Regions from separate parts of the Rhizobium sp. WSM409 genome, predicted to be linked through region 2. Evidence: riboswitches for the same ligand, from Rfam matches in the RefSeq annotation. Region 2 holds a riboswitch; each other region holds the start of a gene.
The links. A riboswitch is a leader RNA that binds a small molecule or an ion and turns the genes downstream of it on or off. The one in region 2 is predicted to bind cobalamin.
Positions count from the first base shown of each region.

Region 1: it holds a riboswitch for cobalamin, as region 2 does, so the genes downstream of both, nrdH (glutaredoxin-like protein NrdH) here and bluB (5,6-dimethylbenzimidazole synthase) in region 2, are expected to answer to the same signal.
Region 3: it holds a riboswitch for cobalamin, as region 2 does, so the genes downstream of both, AC25BC_RS17560 (CbtB domain-containing protein) here and bluB (5,6-dimethylbenzimidazole synthase) in region 2, are expected to answer to the same signal.

Region 1 is NZ_CM172794.1:3,889,005-3,894,464, forward strand. Features, by position in the region: gene nrdE (class 1b ribonucleoside-diphosphate reductase subunit alpha) at 1-1,362, opposite strand, end outside; gene nrdI (class Ib ribonucleoside-diphosphate reductase assembly flavoprotein NrdI) at 1,341-1,745, opposite strand; gene nrdH (glutaredoxin-like protein NrdH) at 1,755-1,976, opposite strand; cobalamin riboswitch at 2,258-2,483, opposite strand; gene AC25BC_RS19205 (heavy metal translocating P-type ATPase) at 2,648-4,915, opposite strand; gene AC25BC_RS19210 (MerR family transcriptional regulator) at 4,987-5,409, shown strand.
Region 2 is NZ_CM172794.1:2,194,308-2,199,767, forward strand. Features, by position in the region: gene AC25BC_RS11010 (DUF2865 domain-containing protein) at 236-1,336, shown strand; gene AC25BC_RS11015 (SDR family NAD(P)-dependent oxidoreductase) at 1,451-2,197, opposite strand; gene bluB (5,6-dimethylbenzimidazole synthase) at 2,388-3,074, opposite strand; cobalamin riboswitch at 3,117-3,303, opposite strand; gene AC25BC_RS11025 (LysR family transcriptional regulator) at 3,302-4,213, opposite strand; partial or broken gene AC25BC_RS11030 (MFS transporter) at 4,362-5,460, shown strand, end outside.
Region 3 is NZ_CM172794.1:3,532,480-3,537,939, reverse strand. Features, by position in the region: gene AC25BC_RS17570 (putative bifunctional diguanylate cyclase/phosphodiesterase) at 1-606, opposite strand, end outside; gene AC25BC_RS17565 (histidine phosphatase family protein) at 1,064-1,618, opposite strand; adenosylcobalamin (AdoCbl) riboswitch at 1,696-1,850, shown strand; gene AC25BC_RS17560 (CbtB domain-containing protein) at 1,852-2,061, shown strand; gene AC25BC_RS17555 (CbtA family protein) at 2,178-2,924, shown strand; gene AC25BC_RS17550 (hypothetical protein) at 2,975-3,607, shown strand; gene AC25BC_RS17545 (sulfite oxidase-like oxidoreductase) at 3,592-4,254, opposite strand; gene AC25BC_RS17540 (sensor histidine kinase) at 4,446-5,460, shown strand, end outside.

The DNA of each region.
Region 1 (5,460 bases), 1.7 Mb from region 2:
CGTCTTGCCGAAATCGACCGAATCCATCGCTGCCGCGATGTTCAGCGAGCCGAGATTACAGGAGATGTCCTTGCCGAGATGTTTGTAGGAGAGGTCGTCGTTATATTCGCTCGCCTCACTCACCTGCAGGATTTCCGAGCATAGATTGCTCATCGAAACACGTCCGGCGATCGGGTTTGCCCGGTTCACCGTGTCCTCGAACATGATGTAGGGATAGCCGCTCTCGAACTGGATTTCGGCAAGCACCTGGAAGAATTCGCGTGCCTTGATCTTCTTCTTGGAGATGCGGGCGTCGTCAGCCATCTCGCGGTACTTTTCCGTCACCGAAATCTCGGTGAAGGGCACGCCATAGACGCGCTCCACGTCATAGGGCGAGAACAGGTACATGTCCTCGTTGTTCCTCGCGAGTTCGAAGGTGATATCGGGCACGACGACGCCGAGCGACAGCGTCTTGATGCGGATCTTCTCGTCGGCATTTTCGCGCTTGGTGTCGAGAAAGCGCATGATGTCGGGGTGATGGGCATTGAGATAGACGGCCCCCGCGCCCTGCCGTGCGCCGAGCTGGTTGGCATAGGAAAAACTGTCTTCGAGCAGCTTCATGACAGGTATGATGCCCGAGGACTGGTTCTCGATATGCTTGATCGGCGCGCCCGCCTCGCGGATATTCGTCAGCGACAGTGCCACACCGCCGCCGCGCTTCGACAATTGCAGCGCCGAATTGATCGACCGGCCGATCGATTCCATATTGTCCTCGACACGCAGCAGGAAGCAGGAAACCAGTTCGCCGCGCTGCTTCTTGCCGGCATTGAGGAAGGTCGGCGTCGCCGGCTGGAAACGGCCGGAAATGATCTCGTCGACCATGTCGCGGGCAAGGGCCTCGTCGCCGCGCGCGAGCGCCAGCGCCACCATGCAGATGCGGTCCTCATAGCGCTCGAGATAACGCTTTCCGTCGAAGGTCTTCAGCGTATAGCTGGTGTAATATTTGAAGGCGCCGAGGAAGGTCGGGAAACGGAATTTCTTGGCATAGGCCTGGTCGAACAGGTCGCGCACGAAATTGAAGGAATACTGGTCGAGAACCTCCTGCTCGTAATAGCCCTCGGTCACGAGGTAATCGAGCTTTTCCCGGAGATTGTGAAAGAACACCGTGTTCTGGTTCACATGCTGCAGGAAATACTGCTTGGCCGCCAAACGATCCTTGTCGAGCTGGATCCTGCCCGCATCGTCATAGAGGTTCAGCATCGCATTCAGCGCGTGATAGTCGAGCGTTTCCGCCGCTTTCAAAGGGCGTTCGCCGGCGGGATGAGCAAAAGTGTTATGCGGTTTTGCGCCCGCATCCCGCGTCAGAGGTGTTCCCGTGTCCAAAACCGTTCCATTCCGTGTTTGACGTTGGCGACATCCGCTTCTGTGCCCAGCAGTTCGAACCTGTAGAGGTAAGGCACCTGGCACTTCTTTGAGATCACGTCGCCGGCGAGCCCGTATGTTTCGCCGAAATTGCTGTTGCCCGCGGCAATCACGCCGCGGATGTGTCCTCGGTTTTCCGTATCGTTGAGGAAACGGATCACCTGCTTGGGAACGGCGCCCTTGCCGCCGTCGCCGCTATAGGTCGGCACGATCAGCACGAAGGGTTCGCGGATATGGAACGAGTCTGCGCCATTTGGCGGAATGCGCGCCGCGCGCAGTCCGAGCTTGGCGACGAACCGATGGGTGTTCTCGGACCGGCTGGAATAATAGACGATCAGAGCCATCGCCTTTCCTCAGGAAAGTGCGCTGATCATGTCGGGACGGAAGCCGGCCCAATGCTGCTCGCCGGCGATGACGACGGGCGCCTGCATGTAGCCGAGGCTGCGGACCCGATCGAGCGCTTCGGCATTCTGCGAAATATCGACGATGTCATAATCGACCCCCAACCGGTCGAGGGCGCGGTAGGTGGCAGTGCATTGGACGCAGGCAGGCTTGCTGTAGACGGTGATGGTCATGATATTCCTCGTGACGACGCGATTGGGACGCAGGACATCGATCGGAAATCTCGCGATATCCGTCGAAAACACTCTGTATTTTGCAGCGATGCGGCTCGTTCAGCCGCTGGGCGTGACCCGCCCTCTACCTCTAGCGGGTGGCGGCCTGAACTGAGATACTGACATGACTTCACCCCGAAGTGGCTCAATGCGAAGGTTTCGGGGGCGGAGGCTCGGGCCTGCGAAACGCGATGCGGAGATTCCCCGCAGCCATGCAACGCGACCTTCCGGACACCCCGCCCGTGGACGTTTCGTTCGAGGCAGGTCTCCTGGCTCACGGGTCAAAGCACCCTGCCCCAGCCTTCCCGGAGCATCATGCTCCAGTGACCTGAAATCGGACAGTTGCTCGCCGCTTACAGTTGCGGGGGCAGCTCCGGCATTGCCGCGCCATGATGGCGAAACGCACCGTATTCCCGTCTTAGCCGCCGATCCTCACGAATCGACGGAACCTCGAACACTAGATATGGTACGCGAATCGCTGATGACGTCAACAAGTTGTTGTGGCAGCGCAGCAATGGCGGCAGCGAATCGCCGTGACTGTGTATGATGTGGATAACGAAGCGTTAACGGAAAAGCGCTGTGGAGAACCCGTCAGAAAAGAGCCGGCAGAAGCCGGCTCCCCGAAACGACATTCATATTTTTATTCGAAGCAGCCTGAGCGCGTTGATCGTCACCAGCACGGTGGCGCCGGTATCGGCGAGGATCGCTGGCCAGAGCCCGGTAATGCCGGCGATCGTCGTCACCAGAAACACCGCCTTTAGCCCGAGTGCGATGGTGATATTCTGCAGGATGTTGCGCATCGTGCGTTTGGAAAGTTCGATCATCCGCGCCACGTCGCCAACGCGTCCGTGCAGCACGGCGGCATCCGCCGTCTCCAGCGCCACATCGGTGCCGCCGCCCATAGCGATACCGATATCGGCAGCGGCCAGCGCCGGAGCATCGTTGATGCCGTCGCCGATCTTGGCGACGATGAAGCCTTGGCGCTTCAATTCGCCGACGACCCGCTGCTTGTCCTCCGGCATCATCTCGCCGCGCCAGTCGATGCCGAGCATGCCGGCAACGGCTGCTGCCGTCCGCTTGTTGTCGCCGGTCAGCATGATAGCCTTGACGCCTGCTGATTTGAGGGCAGCGAGCCCGGCCTCGGCATCCTGACGCGGCTCGTCGCGCATGGCGATAAGGCCGGCCACAACACCGTTGACGAGCAGCACCGACACGCTCTTGCCCTCGTCGTTCAACGCCGAGATGCGTGCATCCTGTTCAGCACTGAGCGTCCCGCGCTCGCGGGCGGCGGGCGGCGACAAGAGGTCCAGCGTCTCACCACCGACTTTGCCGCTGACGCCCTTGCCCGGCAGCGCTTCCAGCTCGAAGGCCGGCGGCACGGGAACGCCGTCCGCCTTGGCGCGGTTGAGGATCGCCAGCGCCAGCGGATGGCTGGAACCCTGTTCCAGCACCGCCGCGCGCGACAGCACCTGCGCCTCGGTCAGACCAAAGGAAATGATGTCAGTCACCTGAGGCTTGCCTTCCGTCAGCGTGCCTGTTTTGTCGAAGGCGACCATCGTCACCTTGCCGAGCGTCTCCAGCACCGCGCCGCCCTTCATCAGCAGCCCGCGCTGCGCACCGGATGAAAGCGAGGCAGCGATCGCCGCCGGCGTTGAGATGACGAGCGCGCAGGGGCAGCCGATCAAAAGGATCGCAAGGCCCTTATAGACCCATTCGCCCCATGGCCCTGCGAACAGCAGCGGCGGAACGACCGCAACCAGCGCTGCGACCACGACCACGCCGGGCGTGTAATAGCGCGAGAACCGATCGATGAAGCGCTCGGTCGGCGCCTTCGATTCCTGCGCCTCCTCCACCAGCTTGACGACGCGGGCGATGGTATTGTCGGCCGCGGCCGCCGTAACGCGAACCCTAAGCACCGCATCGCCATTCACCGTGCCGGCAAAAACGACGGCATCGACGCCCTTACGCACTGGCGTGCTCTCGCCCGTCACCGGCGCCTCGTCGATCGCGCTCTCGCCTGAGAGGATGATGCCGTCCGCCGAGATCCGATCGCCAGGACGAACCATGATGATGGCCCCGACCGAAAGGCTTTCCGCCGGCACCTCCCGTGTCTGCCCATTGTCTTCGAGCAGCGAGGTCTTCGGCACCAGCGCCGTCAGCGACTGGATGCTTTCGCGCGCCTTGCCCGCTGCCACCCCTTCCAGCAGCTCGCCAACGAGGAACAGGAACACAACGGTCGCCGCCTCTTCGCCGGCATTGATGATAACGGCGCCGACGGCGGCGATCGTCATCAGCATCTCGATCGAAAACGGTGTGCCTGAGAAGGCGGCCATGATGGCGCGCCGCGCGATCGGCACCAGCCCGATCAGCATGGCGACGATGAAGGCGTAGGACGCGATCGCCGGCACGAGATGGCCGACGGTGTAGGCGGCAACGAGTGCTCCACCCGAAAGGATGGTCAGCCGGCCCTTCCTGCTCTGCCACCAGGGACCGGCCATCGGCGCATGATCGTGCCCGTGCAACCCCTCGATTTCCTTCTCGCCATGATCGTGGGGATGGTCATGGCTATGACCTTCATGATCATGTACCGCATGATCGTCGTCATGGCCCGCGTGATCGCCGCAGCCATGTCCATGATCGTGACAATGCTGTGAGCCCTGAGTATGCGCAGGCGCAGCGTTTCCGGCAAGCGGCGCGACGGAATAGCCGAGCCCCGTCACCTTCTTCTCGATCATCTTGAGATCGCTGCTGCCATCGTGCCGAACGGTCATCGTGCCCGCCATCACCGAGACGGAAACATCGGCGACACCCGCCACGCGTCTGACCGCCGTATCGATCTTGGTTGCGCAGGCGGCGCAATCCATGCCGCCAACCCGGTATCGTGTCTCGCTCTCAGCCATCATCCGCTTCCTTGTCAAACAGAAGCATCTCTCCTACATCCTATAGCGACTAGAGGTGCAAGAGGAAAATCATGAAAAAGATCACCATTGGCGAAGCCGCGCGCCAAAGCGGCGTCAAGGTGCCGACGGTGCGCTATTATGAAAGCATTGGCCTGCTCGCCGCCCCGAGCCGCAGCGAGGGCAACCAGCGCTCCTTCGAGCCCGCCGATATCAGCCGTCTCGCTTTCATCCGCCACGCCCGCGAACTCGGTTTCGAGATCGACGCGATCCGCACGCTGCTCACCCTGCAGGACGATCCGCACCAGTCCTGCGCCTCGGCCGACGCCATCGCCAAGGCCCGCCTCATTGAGGTCGAGCAGCGCATCCGCAGCCTGATGGCGCTGAAGGCCGAGCTGGAAACCATGGTGGAAGGCTGCGGCCACGGCCGCGTCGACCAATGCCGCGTCATCGAAGTGCTCGCCGATCACGGCCAGTGCACGCATCCGCACCACTGATCTCTGCCCTTGCAGGCGATCCGCGCCCGCGCCAAAACTGAACGCAGATAC
Region 2 (5,460 bases):
ATGAGTACGTTCCCCAAGCGACCCTGGAGATTGGAGTGGAGCACTGGCCTCGTTGATTGCCATCGGCAGCTTCTTCACAATCGAACACTGGGTCTCTGGCGGTCCACTGGATAAAATCGCGAAAATGCGCTAGGAATTTCTCCAAGCTTATTAAGAGAAACACGTTAAGAGACAACGCGCGGCGATCGAGGCCGCAATCGACCGATCGATTCTTTGCTCATTCCGGGACGACGCCGTGAAACGCCGAAACCTGTCTCTTGCCCTTCTCCTTGCCTTTGCGGCGCCTGCCGCCGCGCAAAGCAGCGCCGTCTGTGAGGACCTGCGCGGCCGCCTCGCCGACTTGCCGCGATCGATCGGCAATGGCAACGGCCCGGAAGCGCGCCAATATTCCAGCGCCATGGCCGAGCAGAACCTCGAGCTGCGCAAGGTTCGCAACGAGCTCCGCAGCAATGACTGCACCTCGGGCAGCATGGTCGTGATCGGTGGCGAGAATGCCGATTATTGCGCCGAACTCGCGCAGTCCGAAGCCCGCATGATCGACAATATCCGCTATCTCCAGGACCGCCGCAACGAGCTGGCCGGCCAGAATGGCGCCGATGACGACGCGCGCCGCGAACTGGTCGCGGCTCTCGACCGCAACGGATGCAACAGCGAAAACTTCTATGCTCCGAGCGACCGCAGCGCCAACGAACCGGCTCCGAGCGTCGAGGAACAGGCGATGCGCACCGATACCTTCATTCCGCTCGGCGGCGGTGAAGAGATCGATCCGCGTTACGGCGTGCCGCGGGCAGAGATGCTCTCGCCGGTCAGCACCATGTGCGTGCGCAGCTGCGACGGCGGCTTCTTCCCGATCAGCTCGAACGCCACGTCGGTCGATTTCGGCCGCGACGCCCAGACCTGCGCCAAGATGTGCCCGGGCATCGAGACCGAACTGTTCTATCGTGACGTGACGAGCACCGAAGCCTCGAACATGATCTCGGTCGCAACGGGCACGCCCTACAGCGCCATGAAAAATGCCTTTGCCTACAAGAACCGCACGCCCGGGGAAAAGTCCTCCTGCGCCTGCAATCTGACAGCCTATTATGAGGAGATGCGCGGCAAGCAGGCGGTGAGCGAGCCGCCGCAGCAGGGCTCGATCACCACCATCCGCACCAATCCCCCGGCAAAGGATGCTGCAGCGCAGATCGCACCGCAGCCGTCCGTTCCCGAGCGCCCCTACGATCCGGCGCAGAACCGCGTCCGTCAGGTCGGCCCGCAATTTCTGGCCGGTGATCAGGGCTCGATTGATCTCGCCAACCCGGCAACGTCAGGTCCGCAGCCGCAACAGCAGCAGTGATCGAACAGCTGGATGCGGTGGCCGAGCCATAGCGCCGTTGTGCCAGGGGGCATGAGATGACCGCGAGTCAGGTGAACGTGCGGCGGGAGGTGAATGCGGGTCGCTGGAGCATGGTCAGTAGGTCGTACGACCGCCGCTCAAGTCGAACGTCGATGCGGTCGTGAAGGAGTTCTCTTCAGAGAGCAGCCAGACGACCATCGAAGCGATCTCATGAAGTTCGGCAAAACGGTCGCGCGGAATGCGGACGCGCATATATTCGATAAACTCGGGTGTCAGCCCGTCCAATATGGGTGTCTTTGCGGTGGTCGGCGTTACCGCGTTCACGGCGATCCCTGTCTTTGCGAGTTCCTTGCCAAGAGACTTGGTGAAGCCCAGCACCCCGGCTTTCGCTGCGCTGTAGGCGGCGATGTTCGGATTTCCTTCCTTGCCCGCAACCGAGGAAATGTTCACGATCCGCCCGTAGTCGCGCTTTAACATGACCGGAACGACGTGCCGGCAACAATTGAAGGTTCCCGTGAGGCAGACATCGACGACGTCTTTCCACTCGCTGACATCGTATTCGACCGCAGGTTTTACCGGGCCGGTAATCCCGGCGGAATTGACGAGCCCGTCGATACGGCCAAAAATCTCCTCGGTCGCCGCCGCCGCATTTTCCACTGATACGGGATCTGCGACGTTGACGCCGAAAGCGACGGTGCCGGATCCGAGAGCGGAAGCGCTGTCCTTCGCCATGTTTTCGTTCAAGTCCCAGATGGCCACCTTGCCACCAGACTGGATGACGCGCTCTGCGATAGCATAGCCGATGCCGCGCGCACCGCCTGTGATCACGATGATGCGTTCCTTCAAGTCGATCATGTTCATTGGGCCGTTATCCTCCGATTGAGCCGCCGATAGCCGAATATCCAATTCCGGGACTTCGCCTTCAGCGTATCGATATGACGGTCAGGAATAAAGACATCTCGGCCTCGCACGGCGTCGGCGATACCGGTTTGCTCACCTTGACTGTCAATGGCGTGACTGTGCGATTGAGGCGATGCTCCACCGCACTGCCCTAGGCGTTCAGTCCCCATCCATCATGAAAGACGAGTTCCTCGAGCGGTAGCCGCTGCCGCCAGCCTTTGACGGAGAGTTCCGGCTCGTCATAGAGCCGGTCGACGAAACCGGCACAGAGCCAGGCGACCACCTCGATATGCTCGGGTATGCCGAGAATGCTCTTTAGATCGCCTTCGCGAAAAATGCTGACCCAACCGATGCCGACCCCTTCCGCCCGCGCCGCCAGCCAGAGATTTTGGATGGCGCAGACGGTCGAATATGAATCCATCTTCGGATTGTGGGTGCGCCCCAGCACCACGCTGCCACTACGCGTGGGATCGCAGGTCACGCATATGCCGAGCGGCGCCTCCACGATGCCTTCGAGCTTGAGGGCGCGGTAGGCCTGCCGCCGCTCGCCGGCAAACATCTGCGCCGCCTCCTCGTTGGCGCTCGCAAAGGCGTCCCGGACGCGCGCCCGCACAGTTGGGCTTTTCACCAGAATGAAATTCCACGGCTGCATGAAACCAACCGACGGCGCGTGATGCGCTGCCGTCAGCAACCGCTTCACGACATCGTCGGGCAAAGGGTCGGGGAGGAACTGACTGCGAACGTCACGCCGCGTCATGATCGCGTGATAGACGGCCTCGCGTTCGATCAAGGAAAAACCGGATGCCGCCGAAAGGGCATCCTCATCAAAGGGTCGCATCGTCAAATCCCCAACAACGCGACCGCCCCGCCGTCCGCGCGGATCGGTCTATCTTGCCAGGCCGGTCTTCTGACTCGGCGTCATCCGTCTGCCGCAGCCTTCCCGGCAAAAGCCAGTGGCGTGATGAAGCGGCAGGCGTCGGCCTTACAGCGTTGGGCACGTTCCGGTCTTGCACCGGATTCCCGATTCTCCCGCCTTACCGGCGGGCACCTGACGGCGCATCTATTTCAGGAAACCGGCGCGGCGGCAAGCTGGACCCGATGTGGCGTTGAAGCCGCGTTCGGTTTGGCAGCGGCGCGATGTTCCCTGAACGCCGCAGCCAGCGTTCTGAGCGCCGAGCGCGATCTTGCATCCGTTAGTGTCGAATGCAGGACAATCTCCGACGAGGGCAGCGGCGGCAGGCTGAAGCGCTGACTCACTTCAATCGAGCCCACCGGCGCAAGACGGTGGGAGAATGCCGCGACCGCAAGTCCAGCCGACACCGCCGCCGTCATCACCAGCGAGCCCCCGCCGAGGAAAACCTCGTTCCACGCGATTCCTGCACCATCGAGCGCGTGGGTGGCGATGTTGTGGACGCCACAGGACGGTGACAGCGCAGCAAGACGCAGCGGCTCGCCGCGGCGATACTCGAACTGCGGTGCCGCGAACCACCCGAAATGCTCCGGCCCAAGCACCTCGCCGTCACGCCGGTCCTCCTCCCGGCGAATGATCGCCGCATCCAGCTCACCGCGATCGAATGCATCGAGCAACACTCGAGAATTGTCGAGCCGCACCTCGATCGTCAGCCCTGGATCGTGAGCGCTGAGACGCGCCAGAATCGTCGGAACCTCCGGCCCCGCCACATGCGCGGCTATGCCGAGCGTGAAGTGCCGGCTTGTCGAGGAAAGAGCTGCGACCGCACGATCATGAGCGCCGATGAAATCCCGCGCGGATTGAAGAAAGACCGCGCCCTGCGCCGACAGGCGCACCAAACGCGGGGTCCGCTCGATCAGCCTGTGGCCGAGCCGCTCCTCCAACCGCTTCAACTTGACGCTAATTGCGGCCTGGGTGCTGCCTAACGCCTCAGCGGCGCGGGTGAAGCTCTGCAGCTCGGCAATAGTCACGAACGCCCGGACCGCATCCACATCGAGCATCGTCATATCAATCATCCAAAATTGTTGTTTCTGAAATAGAAAATCATCCAATTCAGTTATGGTCAAGTGACGATTATGGTGGCTCCCGGCAGCGCATCGATTTCACCTGTCATCGGGATTTCGCCGTCGCTCATCCCGTGCTGAAAGGATAACCATGTCACCCGCTTCCATCATCTCATCCAGGCTGCAGGGCATCGTCGCCTTGGCAGCTGCTTGCCTTTCATCCCTGATGTTCGGCCTGGAGATCTCAAGCGTACCCGCGATATTGCCGACGCTGGAGGCGGTGCTGCATGCCGATTCCAGCAACTTCAATGGATCATGAATGCCTATACGATCGCGGTGACAACGGTGCTTATGGCAACGGGCACGCTGGCCGACCGTTATGGCCGCAAGCGCGTCTTCCTGATCGGCATCATTGCCTTCGGCTTGACCTCGCTGATCTGCGGGCTCGCGGACAATGCATCCGTTCTGATCGTCGCCCGCTTCCTCCAGGGCATGAGTGGCGGCGCTATGCTGATCTGCCAGGTGGCCGTCCTCTCGCACCAGTTTCCAGAGGGGCGGCAGCGCAGCATGGCCTTCGGCTGGTGGGGGATTATCTTCGGCATCGGCTTGGGATTCGGGCCGCTGGTCGGCGTTATGATCGCGGCCTTGTCGACCTGGGAATGGGTGTTCCTGGTCCATGTTGTGCTGGCGGCCGTGACAGCCACGCTCGCCGTCTTCGGTGTCTGTGAATCGCGTGACCCCGAGGCGAAAAGCCTCGATATCGCGGGCATCGCCACCCTGTCGCTTTCCGTCTTCTGCCTTGCCTTCTACATCACCCAGGGGCCGGCCCTCGGTTTTGACAATACGACGGCACTTGCAGCCATCGGCCTTTCTGCCGCAAGTTTCATAGCCTTCATCGTTGCAGAGAAGATCAATTCGCGGCCGATGTTTGATGTCTCGGTCTTTCGCATCCGCGCCTTCTCCGGCGCCATAATCGGCTCGGTCGCGATGAATATCAGCTTTTGGCCCTTCATGATCTATCTGCCGATCTGGTTTCAGGCAGGCCTTGGTTATGGTAGTCTCGCCGCCGGTTTGTCGCTGCTCGCCTATACGCTTCCCACGCTCATCGTCCCGCCGCTGGCTGAGCGGCTATCGCTGCGCTATCGCCCCGGTCTCGTCATTCCAATCGGCCTGTTCACGATCGGCCTCGGTTTCCTGCTGATGCGGCTCGGAGCTGCCTCCGACGCGGCAAGCTGGCTGACCATGCTGCC
Region 3 (5,460 bases), 1.3 Mb from region 2:
GGTGACGGCCTGGATCAGCAGCTTGGCAAAACGCTCCTCGCGCTGCGCCGTCAGGGCGAAGGCGACGATGATGAATTCGTCGCCGCCGAAGCGATAGACGCAATCGGCATTGCCGAGCGCGCAGATGCGTCTGGCAACCTCGATCAACAGGATGTCGCCGCCCTTGTGGCCGACGAGGTCATTGACCTTCTTGAAGCCGTCGAGGTCAACGGAGAAGATGGTGACGTTGCGGTCCCACTCCTCGATCTCGGCCTCGTCGTCCTTGATCGGCCGGGAGAGGATCTTGCGCTCGAAGGCGTAGCGGTTCGGCAGCTTGGTGAGATGGTCGTGGGTTGCGGTCCAATCGGCTTTTGCCTGGGCGGCCGCGCGCAGTTCCATTTCCTTACGCAGGTCGGCGATGCGCAGCACCGAATAGACGAAGCTCATGGCGCCGGCGATGCCGAGCGCCAGAACGAGCTTGTCGGCGCCGTACTCGCCGAAGCCGGTCATGAAGGCGACCAGGCTGTCGTCGAGCTGTAGCAGCGTGCCGAGAAGCCAGAGGGTCACTCCAGACACCACGATCGACACGCATTGCCGTCCGGCCCTGCTTTGGAAAAACACCGGCATTATGCCTTCTCCATCTCTACCTTCGCGGAAATATCACGAAAGTCTGAAATGTTTGTTGAAACCAGAAGGCGAATTATCAGAGGCGGCAGCCTGTTGCTGTGCCGCAGAGAGACCCGACGGGGCCTGTGGGGAACCAGGGCGTCGTTATCAGCGCGATCGCCTTCGTGGTTCGGGAGACCGGCTGATGCGGGAAAAGAACGAAGGCGAGCGTGCTAATGCATCGCTCGCCCTTTCTCGTGCTTCAGGCGGTGACGATCAGCAGCGGAACGCTGAAGATGAGACCGACCAGAACCGTGACTGTGGCGACACGCATAAAACGCAGGCGTCGCGTGCGCTCGCCACTCCAATCATATGTCATTCTTCCATCTCCTTGGGACAAGGAAGTAGTCCCCGCAAAGCCGGGTTCAACATAGATGACGCGATTTGCTTGTGCAAAGCTGGATAAGATCAGCAGTCTCTAATGCTGGAAGCGCAGAGACCAGCGCTGTCCGTTGCTGGTCATGCGGATGACGGAAAGCGGCTCGACGTCGCTCAGCCAGAAGGAGGAGAGCGGCGCCTGCAGTACATGCACGATCGCTGCCCGGATGACGGCCGCGTGGCTAACGGCGATCACATGGCCGCCGAGGCTCGATTGCTCATCCATCCAGCCGGCGATGCGCGTGCGCAGATCAACAAGGCTCTCGCCGCCATGCGGGGCCCCTTCCGGATCGCTCATCCAGCCCATGAGGTTTTCCGGCTCTTCGGTCCCGATCGTCGTGATCGACCTGCCGGCCCAGCGGCCATGGTCGCAGTCGCGAAGTGCGAGGTCTATGCGGGCTTCGAGGCGGAGCGCTTCCGCGGTCTGGCGGGCACGCAAAGCCGGGCTCATGGCAATTCGATCGGCGCGGGGCGGGGGGATCATCCTGCCGGCCTCCTCCACTGCCTTATCCTCGAGCGGTTCGTCGAGCGGGAACAGGGCCTTGCGGCTTGCTGCCGTCGCGCCGTGGCAGATCCAGGTGAGGCGCGTGTTCACGGTCGTTCTTGTCTCCCGGAATGCGGCGACAGCGTCCTTCGCCGGCTTGTGAAGTTTCGTTGACAGTCTCTTCGGCGTGCAGATATAACCGTGCAGTTGCGGGTTTGGAAGCCGGTGTAAGTCCGGCGCGGTCGCGCCACTGTGACCAGCGTGTCGAAAGCTCTTCGCGCTGGAAGTCAGACCCTACTGCACAAGCACTCTTTCGACTGAACGCGTCATTCCCGGAGGAATACATGTCTGACACCACTTTCGCGCCCGTTGCGGTACCGGCGCCGATCCCTGTAGGCGAGATCCTGCCCTGGGCGATCTTCGGCGGCCTGCTGATGCTCATCGTCCTCTATTTCGTCGGCACCGAGGAAGGCGCAATGGCGCTGTTCAACGGCATGTATGTGCACGAATTCGTGCATGACGGCCGCCATCTCCTCGGCTTTCCCTGCCACTAAAGCGCGTCGCGATCTTTCAGATTCGCTCATCGCGCTATAGGTTTTTGTTTTACGCATGTCTTTATCGCAAAACCGCGGCACACTTTTGCGCGACGTGCCTTAAGGGAGTTCCGGACATGGTTGGAAACCTCTTGCTTCGCGGCATGCTCGCGGGCCTGATTGCTGGCATCCTGGTTTTCGCTTTCGCCCATACGTTCGGCGAGCCGCTGGTCGATGCGGCGATCGCCTTCGAGGAGGCGAGCGCCCAGGCGGCCGGCGAAGCTGCCGAACCCGAAATCGTCAGCCGCGCCACACAGGCCGGTCTCGGCCTTTTCACCGGCGTCATGGCCTACAGCGCCGCCGTCGGCGGGCTCTTCGCGCTCGCTTTCGCTTTCGTGCACGGCCGCTTCAGCAGCCTTTCGCCGCGCGGCACCTCGGCCGTCATCGCCATTGCCGCCTTCGTGGCGGTCGTCCTCGTTCCCGGGATCAAGTATCCGGCCAACCCGCCGGCAGTCGGCAATCCCGATACGATCGGCGCCAGGACCGAGCTGTTCTTCCTGATGATCGTCGTCTCGCTTGCGGCGCTGATTGCCGCAGTGGCGCTGTCGCGCCGCCTGTCCGAGCGTTTCGGTCTCTGGAACGGCGCGATCATCGCCGGCATCGCCTATCTCGTCTTCATCGGCGTGGTGCTCTATCTGCTGCCGCCGATCAACGAGGTGCCGGAGAACTTCTCGGCGATGGTGCTCTGGCGTTTCCGCACCACTTCGCTCGGAATGCATGTGATCCTCTGGGCAACGCTCGGCCTCGGCTTCGGAGCGCTGGCGGAAAAGCGGCTTGCGGTCGGGGGCGGGGAACGCGGCCGGCCGGCCACGGCATTGCACTGAACGCATCGAAGGACGCCGCTTTGCCGGCGCCCTGAACTTTTCGGGCGAGTATGAAAAACGACAGAGCCAGACCACTGCTGTTGACGGCGTTCTCTGCCGTCGCGTTTTTTTGTGTGGTCGCTGGAAGCGCTTTTGCCCATAGCCGCAGCGACGGCGGCAGCCATGCGGGTCTGGATATCCCGCAAATTTCCCACGGCGAGATGGCTGTCATGTCTGACTATCGCAGTGGGATTGTCGATCTTGCATCCCGTGCTGTCGATACGAACGAGCCGTTCCGCCGCGTGCTGAACTATGCAGAGATCCAGTATTCCTACTGTCTGTGGGGCCGGATGCCGGGCAGCGTGACGGATGAGGAAAGCCCGTTCAACGAATGCGCTCATGCCTATCTCGCCGCGACCAAGGCGGTCTTGCTTTCGATGCGCGAGATGCCGCGGGAGGCTGCCGCGGCGGGTGAAATCATTTCCGCGGTCGACGCCGACATGGTGCGGCGCGGGCTTGCGCTGATCAGCTGCCGGTTCAGCGACGAAGCCTTCAACACCGCCGATATCGTCAAGCCGCGCTGGAGCGAGATCCCATTCCATGCCGCCAGCATGGCGTCGCTGACGGGGCTTGCCGCGTTGTTCGGACTTGGCGTGTTTGCGCTTCGTCGCTTCTCGCGACCGAAAGCTCAGTCGTCGGAATAGCGCTGCTCGCGCCACGGATCGCCGTAGATGTGGTAGCCGTTCTTTTCCCAGAAGCCGGCCTGGTCGGCAGGCATCAGCTCGATGCGGCGCAGCCATTTGGCGCTTTTCCAGAAATAGAGATGCGGCACGACGAGGCGCATCGGGCCGCCGTGCTCCGGTGTCAGCGGCAGGCCTTCCCAGGCGGTGGCGAGGATCGCATCCTCGGCAGCGAAATCGGAGAGCGGCAGGTTGGTGGTATAGCCGTCATAACTCGTCAGCATGACGTAAGCGGCTTCAGGCTTCGGCATGGCGAGGTCGAGCAGATTGCGCGTCGAAACGCCCTTCCATTTGTTGTCGTAGCGCGACCAGGTGGTGACGCAGTGGATATCGCTCACCCCCGTGCTCTGTTCGATCGCCTGGAAGTCGGCCCAGGTGAGGGTGCGCGTCGTTTCGACGAGGCCGCGCACCTCGAGCCGCCAGGTCTCGGTCGAGATGACAGGCTGCTGGCCGAGATCGAGCACCGGCCAGTTCTTGACGAGGTGCTGGCCGGGCGGCAGGCGCTCGGCTTCGGGACGGCTGATACGGCCGGTCAGGAACTTGCCCTCTGCCGCCCAGCGGCGCTTGGATGTGGTGAGTTTGTTATCGGCGGGCGTCTGGTCGTCGCTCATGGGCGGGGGCCTCCTTGCGGTGCAGCAATAGGACATCCACCCCTGCCGGGTGTCAAGTTTCGACGGCCCCTTGGAAATCCCTACCCACCCCTCTAAACTCGGTCCGTCGGGTATGCCTCGCTGGGGAGTGGAGGCAGAAAGGGGAGGAGCCGGTTCTGTCTTCGAAATATCGTGCGATAGCGGCGTTGCTGGTGGTGCCGCTGATCATCTTCTCCTTCTTCACCTATGGGAGCGCGATTGCGACGCGCGCCTATATGGAGGAAGCCTCGGCGCAGGCAGGAACGGCGTTGCGCCTTGCCGTTTCGGCACTCAGCGGCCATCTCAACCGCTACGAGGCGCTGCCGGCGCTGATCGCCGATCACGACGACATCAAGGAACTGGTGAGCGCGCCTGAGGATGTGGCGCTGCGCGATGCGGCCAATCTCTATCTCAAGGAGATCAACGGACTGCTGAAATCCTCCGATATCTATGTGGTCAAGCCAGACGGAGAGACGATCGCGGCCAGCAATTACGATGGGCCTGCAAGCTTCGTCGGACAAAATTTCAGCTACAGGCCCTATTTCCAGGATGCAATCGAAGGCCGGCAGGCACGGTTTTACGCGCTCGGCACCACCTCGCTGAAGCGCGGCTACTATTTTGCCGCACCGATCCGGACCGGCGCGGATATTCGTGGCGTCATCGTCTTCAAGGTCGATATCGATATGATCGAGTCCTCCTGGGGCGGCGGCGAATACAGGATTTTCGTCTCCGATCCGGAGGGCATCATCTTCATGTCCGGCAGCCCGGAATGGCTCTATGGCGCGATCCTGCCGCTGACGGCCGACCGCGTCGCCCGCACCGAGGCGTCGCGACGCTATGCCAATGCCAGGCTGGCGGCGCTGCCGGTGACGCGTCACCACTTCGAGCAGCATGAGCTGATGACGCTGGCCAGCGAGCGCGGTTCGAGCGAATATCTGGTGCTCTCGCATTACATGCCGGCCGAGGACTGGACGGTGAACGTGCTGATGGAGACGAGTTCCATCCGCGCCCAGGCACGCACGGCGCTTGCTGCCGTGTTTCTCATTCTTTGCATTGCCGGGCTTACGGTGGCCGTCCTTCGCCAGCGGCGGGCGCGGCTTGCCGAGCGCATGCAGATGCAGGCCGAGGCCCGCAACGAGCTGGAGCGGCGCGTCGAGGAGCGCACGGCCGATCTTGCCCGCGTCAACA